3 regions of the Shewanella sp. SM87 genome follow, and region 2 is predicted to be linked to each of the others. Evidence: predicted binding sites of a transcription regulator. Region 2 holds the regulator's gene; each other region holds the start of a gene.
The links. Region 2 encodes FliA, which starts transcription of late flagellar genes. Its sites were predicted from a motif close to CTAAAGNTNNNNNNNNNNNNGCCGATA; they were not measured.

Region 1: a site for FliA is predicted at 1,833-1,859, ahead of L5M11_RS15345 (DUF5610 domain-containing protein). Genes of this name have one in related genera too.
Region 3: a site for FliA is predicted at 1,783-1,809, ahead of L5M11_RS09540 (VC2046/SO_2500 family protein). Genes of this name have one in related genera too.

Annotation. Positions count from the first base shown of each region.
Region 1 covers NZ_JAKKSC010000019.1:27,609-30,727, reverse strand. Annotated here, with positions in the region: gene L5M11_RS15355 (glutathione S-transferase N-terminal domain-containing protein) at 1-206, opposite strand, end outside; gene L5M11_RS15350 (ferredoxin--NADP reductase) at 299-1,048, opposite strand; gene L5M11_RS15345 (DUF5610 domain-containing protein) at 1,173-1,799, opposite strand; gene L5M11_RS15340 (histidine phosphatase family protein) at 2,026-2,643, shown strand; gene L5M11_RS15335 (FMN-binding glutamate synthase family protein) at 2,655-3,119, shown strand, end outside.
Region 2 covers NZ_JAKKSC010000001.1:170,667-173,785, forward strand. Annotated here, with positions in the region: gene L5M11_RS00780 (protein phosphatase CheZ) at 1-343, opposite strand, end outside; gene cheY (chemotaxis response regulator CheY) at 357-740, opposite strand; gene L5M11_RS00790 (RNA polymerase sigma factor FliA) at 788-1,501, opposite strand; gene L5M11_RS00795 (MinD/ParA family protein) at 1,494-2,375, opposite strand; gene flhF (flagellar biosynthesis protein FlhF) at 2,380-3,119, opposite strand, start outside.
Region 3 covers NZ_JAKKSC010000009.1:121,593-124,711, forward strand. Annotated here, with positions in the region: gene L5M11_RS09520 (PLP-dependent cysteine synthase family protein) at 1-1,019, opposite strand, end outside; tRNA gene L5M11_RS09525 (tRNA-Tyr) at 1,251-1,335, opposite strand; tRNA gene L5M11_RS09530 (tRNA-Tyr) at 1,478-1,562, opposite strand; tRNA gene L5M11_RS09535 (tRNA-Tyr) at 1,634-1,718, opposite strand; gene L5M11_RS09540 (VC2046/SO_2500 family protein) at 1,844-2,332, shown strand; gene L5M11_RS09545 (DUF406 family protein) at 2,541-2,828, shown strand; gene L5M11_RS09550 (putative bifunctional diguanylate cyclase/phosphodiesterase) at 3,073-3,119, shown strand, end outside.

The DNA.
Region 1 (3,119 bases), on a different contig from region 2:
CGCATGATCACTTCACTATCGAATAGTGCAACACCATCGTTGGTAATAAGACACGGGATCTGTCCTAACGGGTTAGCATCGAGTAATTCTGCGCTGTTTTCAAAGGGATTAACTAACTGCTCTTCAATATTGTTAATCCCTAGATACTGGATTAAGGCTCTTACACAACGGGCATAGGGCGAAGCTTGAGAACTTAACAACTTCATCAAAAATTTCCTTTTGTTTGCATTAAACGCTATGGCTTTTTAGGGGCAAGAACGGCAACAAGTTTACTCTCGCCTTCTATGTAAAATTGAGATTACCAGTATTTTTCAACGGTAATTTGCCCAGGAGCACGGCGTAAATTCTTCACTAACCCTTTATCGAGTAAAGCGGCTTGCGCACCATTAATCATACCCGGATTGCCGCAGATCATAACTTGAGAGTCAGCTGCGTTTAAGGTTAATCCTGCCTTTTTTTCGATTTCACCCGAGACTATCCCCTCGGGAATGCGACACTGCAAAGCATCGGCAAAGGGTTTACGGGTCACACTCAAGACTAATGTAAATTGTTCAGGGTATTTGCGTTCTAAATTACGCAGCTTATCAAGATATGCCAAATCCTGTGCTTCGCGCACGCCATACACAAGCACGACTTTTTCAAAACGCTCCCAAGGTTCATCGGTGTCGAGCATAGACAAAAATGGCCCTACTGCTGTTCCTGTGGCTAAAAACCACAAATGCTTCCCTTGGAGTTCACCCTTAGGAATTTCAGCTAAGGTCATAAAACCGGTCGCGGTTGAGGTAATTTCAATTTCATCGCCTATTGCAAGGTTGTGTAATTGAGGCGATAACAGGCCATCCTCTACTGCAACGGCGAGCACCTCGGCATAGGGTTTATCGGGAGAATTTACTAAGGAGTAGGCTCTAGCCACACGCTTATCATCTTGCATTTGACTTAACTTGATAAACTGACCAGGAATAAATGGAGCTAACTCGGCAGCAATGCGCAATGAGAATAACTTATCACTCCAATCAATACGTTCTATCACTTGTCCCCTAATCCACATAACTTGCCCTCAAGCGAAACGTTAAATAGGCTTCCAGCATAGACTTTTTTCTGCACAACAAAAACCCCTTATATAAGGGGCTTATGACTATAACGCTGAATATAGAACTGAAAATACTGAGGTATTAACTCGGACTCGATACTGTCTCATCAGTCTTCTTGTTAAAGCTATCTCTAAAGGCTTGCAGCCCCTCTTGCACTAAGCTGTAGGTTTTATCGACACCATCGGCAATATCACCCTGCAATACTTTAAGGCCGGACAGAATATCTTTAGCCTCTTTAAAGCCATTGTCAATGGCACCGCCAATAATCCCCATAAAGCTATCGAGTTGATCACTTAGACTCATACCCGAATTTTGTTGTTGGTGAATGCTAAAAAACTGCGTCGCAAAACTCACGATACGATCTGCAGTCGCTTCTGGAGAAGTATCTACGCCATTATCATAAGCCGTCTGAATCGCGTTCTCGCCCATAGTGGGCGCTAACTCTTTATTAATCGACTCTATCGCTGCGCGATAAAGCAAGGCCATAGACTGATCGCCTGACTTGATATTCACATCTTGCTGTGCCGATAAAATCGCTTGATTCATCAGCTGCTTGCTCGTTTGCTGCGCAGTTTGCTTCGAGGTTACTTCTGTGGCTTTCGCGTCCTTCGAATCACTCACTTCGGTGCCCTTAGACGCCGCGTTTTCAGCATATTTTTTCTGTGGCAAAGGGGTACTTTGCACTTGAGGGGGTTTATTGATTTCCATGATGACTATCCATTCAATTCGGGTCGACTTAATTATCGACCAAAATTTAACCAGCTTTAGTAATTTTTAGAATTGAAGTACCATCTGACCACAAGGCCATGATAAGGCCCACATAAATTAAGTGGGTTCATTCTTTAATAAGGTGCATAAAGCGCCAACCCACCGCAATGCAGATCATTACTATCGCTGAGCTTAGACATAAGCCAATAGAAAAGGATGTTACACCATGGCAGCAGGCCGCAGTTTGAGTCATTTCCGCTTTCACGGGTTTACACTAATCCTTAAGCACTATTTTAAGCATAATCTGGGTATCAATATAAAACGCTTTAGCCTGCTAACAAGCCTCGTCATATTCACTTGCCTCGGCTTTGCTCCCATTAGCCAAGCTCATGCTGAAAGTAGACTAATTATTTTAGTCAGACATGCCGAGAAAGCCGACACGCCAGCCAATAACCCGCAGTTATCACCCAAGGGAGAAATACGCGCAGCATCACTGATCACTGCCTTGAGCCGCACGCCGCTGTCGCAACTTATTGCGACTCAATACCTAAGAACCCAGCAAACACTCGCGCCCATCGCCGAGGATCGCCATTTACCTGTGACGATAGTAGAAGCTGCCAAACCTATCGAAGGACATATCCAACACATTGTTGAACAAGTGCATGCTGTAAAGGGCAATACACTCATCGTTGGGCATTCAAATACTGTCCGACAGATCATTAAAGCCCTTGGTGGACCTGAGATCCAAGCGATCAGTGAAGATGACTATAGCCAGCTGTTTTTACTCTCTCTTAATGATGACCAACCTGCGAGCTTGATCGCCACCCGTTACGGACAAGAATAAGGATAAATAACATGAGTGAACTCAATTGGTTTATGTGGGGACTCGATCTATTTTCAGGGCTGTTTTTGATTGTAATAGGACTCGCAGTACTCGCGGTTATTTACATGTATATCGCAGATAAAATGCAGACCAAACAAGCGGTAAGACATAACTATCCCGTGATTGGTCGCTTTCGATATTTGTTTGAAAAACAAGGTGAGTTTTTCAGACAATACTTTTTCGCCCAAGACAGAGAAGAACTGCCCTTCAACCGTGCTGAACGCAGCTGGGTGTACCGCGCCGCTAAAAATGTCGATAGAACTATCGCCTTTGGTTCGACTCGCCCCTTGGATACTGCCGGTACTGTTATGTTTATGAATACCGCCTTCCCAACCCAAGATGAAGAGATCACACCCATTCATCCACTGACAATTGGCACCAATTGCCGCCAACCCTATACGACTCAAGCCATTTGTCATATTTCAGCCATGAGCTTT
Region 2 (3,119 bases):
TATTTACAGTCACGGCATTGGCCAAAGGTAAACATTCTTCAACCGCATCCATGGTTTTATTTGCAGCTTGTTCGGTCATGTCAATAACGTAATTTAAACGTTGCTTGGCATCGGGGATCTCTGTATTGGCTAATTCAGCAAGACGATTATCAACTTGAAAATCCATCAGCGCACTATGAAGTTGCCGAGTTAATTTACCTACTTCTTCGAATAATTCTCGTTGCAGTGGAGCAGCAAGCTCCCGAAATAAATCATCTGCCTGACTTTGCTCACCTGCACTTAATAATTCAACTAAATGCTGAGCTTGCTCGAGCGTGATGAGCCCTGATGTTTGTGACTTCATAGCTCATCCTTGCTCAAGCGAGTCGTTCGAATATTTTATCTAACTTCTCTTTCAGCGTTGCAGCGGTAAAAGGCTTAACCACATAACCATTCACTCCCGCTTGAGCGGCAGCAATAATCTGTTCACGTTTTGCTTCAGCAGTCACCATTAATACGGGTAAATGCTTTAGCGAATCATCAGCGCGAATTGCTTTTAACAGATCGATTCCTTGCATACCAGGCATATTCCAATCTGTAACAACAAAATCAAAATCCCCCTTTTGCAACATCGGCAGGGCTGTTGAGCCATCGTCTGCTTCTTGGGTGTTATTAAACCCCAAGTCTCGCAACAAGTTCTTGATGATACGCCTCATTGTCGAAAAATCGTCAACAATGAGAATCTTCATATTCTTGTCCAAGGTTTCCTCCGGTGAGCTGACATTCTATGCTCGATTAATAATTATACTTATGTCCAGTGCTTGAGTTTAGCTTTCAATCGCAACATTGCCTGACTTAATATCTGGCTAACCCGCGATTCACTGACTTCAAGAATGGCGCCAATCTCTTTTAAATTCAATGCTTCATCGTAGTACAGGGATAACACTAATGCATCTCTTTCAGGCAATAATTTAATTGCATCAACCAGAGCAGAATGAAATTGGTTCTCAGCTAATGCTTCAAATGAATCATCATCGGACCGATCACTCACTGTAAGTATATCCTGAGATACGCCTAAATCTTCTATCCCTATGATTTTTCCGACAGAAACATCGTTAAGAATATGATGGTACTCATCGAGCGTCATATCAAGTTTTTCTGCAATTTCTGTGTCGCGTGCATCACGGCCCAGTTCTTGCTCTAACTCATCAATAGCGTGTGCAACCTTACGATTGTTACGATGAACGGAACGAGGGACCCAGTCGCCACGACGAATTTCATCTAACATGGCTCCACGTATGCGTATGCCGGCGAAGGTTTCAAATTTCGCCCCCTTGCCACCATCAAACTTGGATGATGCTTCTAGTAACCCCATCATCCCAGCTTGGAGTAAATCATCTAACTGCACAGATGCAGGTAGTCTGGCGAGTAAATGATGCGCAATTCTTTTAACCAACGGAGCATACTGTTCAACGATCGACGATTTATTGTCTAAACAAGTATACGCAGCGGCTTTATTCACTCGTTTTTTCCTCTTGAAAATCTGGTCGTTGTACTAAACGCTCAACGAAAAACTCCAAATGCCCACCAGGTTGCTGCGGCACAGGCCAGCTCAAAATTTTATTTGCCAATCCTTGATACGCAATCGCCGCTGGTGATTTAGGATAAGCTTCAATCACCAATTTTTGTTTACGAACTGATTTACGTAAGTTTTCGTCAAATGGAATCGTGGCGACTAATTCAAGTGCAACATCTAAAAATCTGTCGGTCACTTTACTGAGTTTAGCAAATAATTCCATACCTTCGCGTAAACTACGCACCATATTGGCAACTATTTTAAAACGGAACACGCCATGCTCACGGCTGAGAATTTTAATCAGGGCGTAGGCATCGGTAATCGAAGTGGGTTCATCACAAACAACGACTAGCACATCCTGCGAAGCACGTGAGAAACTGAGCACCATATCTGAGATCCCAGCCGCTGTATCTACGACTAGAATATCAAACTGAGTCCGCATCTCACTAAATGCACGGATTAATCCAGCATGTTGCGCCGGGCTTAATTCCACCATCCCCTGTGTTCCTGAGGTGGCTGGTACTATGCCTATCCCCTTTGGACCACGAACGATAATATCGTCAAGCTCTGCATCACCAGAGAGAACATGAGAGAGGTTACGCTCGGCACGAATACCCAGCATGACGTCGACGTTTGCTAAGCCAAGGTCAGCGTCAAGTACCAAGACACGCTTGCCTTTTTCGGCTAATGCCACAGCAGTATTAATAGAAACGCTGGTTTTACCCACGCCTCCTTTGCCACCAGTGACCGCGATTACTTTCACTTTTTCGTTATAGGGTTGATTCATCATACGTAAACCACTTGCTTGATCCAGGGTCATAAATCTACTCAAATGCACAGGCCATATTATCTGACCACGCTGTGTCTTGTAATGATTGTTGTTCTGTACTATCTAACGCTGCGAGTGCCTGCTGGGCTAAATCTAGGGTATCCGCAACTTTCATATCTTCAGGAACTCTTTGTCCATCAGTAATATAACTTAATGGTAATCCGTTTTGGATCAACACACTTAATGCCCCTGCTAACGACACAGATTCATCGAGTTTTGTGAGAACGACACCAGATAGGGGAATGCGTTTAAAATGATTGACTGCATCTTGCAGCACACGGCGCTGCCCTGTCGCAGACAGTACCAGATAACTGCGGATAGGTATCCTGCTATTTGCAGTTAAATTATCAAGTTGCTGGTAAAGGCGCATATCTCGCTGTCCCATGCCAGCCGTATCTATCAATACTAGCTTGCGATTCCTAAACTGATAGAGAATTTGCTCTAATTCATTTAGATCATGAGCTTGCTTTACTGGGCAGCCCATTATTTTGCCATAAGTTGCTAATTGCTCATAGGCTCCGATGCGATAATGATCTGTGGTAATTAAAGCAACATGTTCAGCACCATGATGTGCCGCAAAACGGGCAGCAAGTTTAGCTAATGACGTTGTTTTACCAACGCCAGTAGGACCAACTAATGCAACCACCCCGCCCTGCTTAACAATGTCATCGCCCTGATTATCAAGCATATTAGCGAGACTTTGTGGTAATGCTCTGACTAATTCAGCCGGCGTAT
Region 3 (3,119 bases), on a different contig from region 2:
GAGTCACAAATGAGGGTCACTATTGAGCCTTGCTCTCCACGCGCTTGCATTTGTACGGCAAGTTGCAATGCGCCGTACAGGTTGGTTCCTGTGGATGCGCCGGTTTTGCGGCCAATTAATTGTTCTAACCAATGAATCGTCGCCACCGATGCGGCGTCGGGAATTTGCAGCATAGTATCGACAACTCCAGGAATAAACGATGGCTCGACTCTCGGTCGACCTATGCCTTCAATCTTACTGCCATTGCAACAGGTTAAGCTGGCATCGCCGCTCTGATAGAAATCAAAAAAAACGGAGTTTTGCGGGTCGACTACGCAAAGTTGTGTTGCCAACCTCTGATAGCGAATGTAGCGGCCTATGGTCGCCGATGTGCCGCCAGTGCCTGGGCTCATCACTATCCACCGCGGGATAGTGTGTGGCTCGCGCTCCATCTGATTGAAAATCGAGTTAGCGATATTGTTATTACCGCGCCAGTCGGTTGCACGCTCGGCGTAGGTGAATTGATCCATATAATGGCCGCCGAGCTCTGCGGCAAGGCGCGCCGATTCTGCGTAAATCTCACTGGAATGATCGACAAAATGACATTGGCCGCCATAGAAAGTGATCTGCTCAATCTTCTTTTTAGCTGTGCTTTTGGGCATCACGGCAATAAAAGGTAAACCGAGTAAGCGGGCAAAGTAGGCTTCAGAAATCGCCGTACTGCCCGATGAGGATTCGATAATTGGCGTGCCTTGCTTAATCCAGCCGTTACACAGGGCATAGAGGAAGAGTGAGCGGGCGAGGCGATGCTTCAAACTCCCTGTCGGGTGGGTACTTTCATCTTTAAGATAAATATCTATGCCATCGAGCATAGGTAATTCAAGCTTAATCAAGTGGGTATCGGCGCTGCGCTGAAAATCCGCTTCAATCTTGCCTATTGCGTGGGCTTCCCATGTTGGGCAGAGTCTGTGAGCGCTGTGAGAATCCATTGGTGGTTGAATCGTGTTAGAAATCATAGTAGTCACATCGAAAGGGATCATTTACAGAGCATATCACAGGGACGGGCAAAGCGGTTTTATTGGATGAGCTTGAAGTCATTCGCTTAAAGTAGAGCACGACGTAATTGAAATCAAAAACAAATGTCGCTCACCAAGAGGTTTACTTAATATAGAAATGCCAAGAATTTAATTAGATTAAGCTGGAACAGTCAGATTAAGTTGAAAAAGACTATGCGGAAGTGGAACAAGAAGGATATGCGAGAGTGAAAGAAATGGTGGAGGGAGAAGGATTTGAACCTTCGAAGGCTGAGCCGTCAGATTTACAGTCTGATCCCTTTGGCCACTCGGGAACCCCTCCACAAACTTTCTTTTTAGCTTTACAACTGACTTTTAAAATTGTCTTTCAAAACATCATCAATAACGGACTTGTTTATCAAGACAAAACTAAACATTGGCCATGTTTAGTTTTTGAAAATGATTCTCTGCGTTAGAGATAAAGATGGTGGAGGGAGAAGGATTCGAACCTTCGAAGGCTGAGCCGTCAGATTTACAGTCTGATCCCTTTGGCCACTCGGGAACCCCTCCACGAATACCTTTAACGCTTTTGTAAAACTCTACATCATTTTCGAACAACACGATAAAACTTGCAGTGCAAATGGTGGAGGGAGAAGGATTCGAACCTTCGAAGGCTGAGCCGTCAGATTTACAGTCTGATCCCTTTGGCCACTCGGGAACCCCTCCTCAATTGCGGCCGCCATAGTAGTCAGAAACCTTTTCCATGTAAATACCCAATTTAAAAATATTCCTAAAGTTATGTATCAAATGGTCGATTAACTAACAACGAATTGTTTTGACGATGTTTTTTTATGCAAATTGATGTTCCTTTAGTCAACGAAGCCCAAATTGGCACCCGCTTAAACGCGGCGATAGAAAACGACAGACGGGGCGAATTCGCCCTGTTGCTGTCGTTACTGTCGGTTGACGCACGGGACATGGCACAATTCCAATGGCAAAATGAACTCGATATGGCGCAAAAATTACAGCGTCAGTTCGAATTACCACCGCAGCAAAGTTTAATGGCGGATTTATCGTCTGCTGAACCAGTGGTTGATAACAGCAGTATTTTTATGGCTCAAGGTCCACGTGCGTTTCAATTACAACAAGCATTGCGACCGGAAGCCTTAGTCATCCGTGGCGGCGAGTCAGTCGCAATGGCAGAAGCGTTAAGTAACTGTGACCATGTCACTCAGCTGAGGCAAAGGGGCCAATTAACCGCACCCAAAGTCGAGATCATGCACTTTGCTGATCAATTGGCAATCCAACGTAATCTTGTACCTTTGCTCGCTTCAGCCTAAGCCTGTCTTCCCGCAAGCGATCTTCAATACCCATCGGGTCAATCTGATCCATTTCGATAAATAAGCGTGAGCTAAAGCCAGTTATCTTGAAGCTTAATTACCTATAATTCGTATTAACCTATCGAGTTAAAATTTACCGCGTTAAAAATTTAACGAGCATATTTTAGTGATGCCGTTAATCAGTCGCTCTATACATTAAGGAATACAGATGAAAGGCATAATAGAAGCACAGAGCCCGACAGTGAATGACACTTGCACCGATTGCGGCAGCTTTGTCGATATCGGCGCCGTTATTGATGAACACGATACGTTATTGACGTTAAATTTTGTTGGCGATAGCGCTCAAGCGGATGCCGAAAGCATGGCAACACGCGCTCAAACTCGATTTGCTGAAGTGCAAACTGAATTTGTGACTAAGACTGAAGGCGTCGACTTACTGCTGACCTTCAATGTCAGCGCGGAAAAAATGATTTTTCAATTGGAAAACGGCCTGTAATTTTTAAAGCAGCACTTTAGTTTTTAGTCGGTTATGGATATCCGGAAATCGCGCTAATTGCCTAAAAATGCTGCTATTGTTAACCAAATTGTAATAAATTGTGCCACATGTTGCTGTGCTTACAACAGTTAGTGTAATCTGCCTCCAAATAAGAATAATTCAATCAGCTTAATTCCACATTTTGAGGTAAGTTTGCTAACAGCAAAGACCTTTAGCCCAACACGAAGTTTTGTAGGGAACCAGCGTGAAGCGACGTCAGCATCAGCATTTATTGGAGTCTTTGGTACAGTC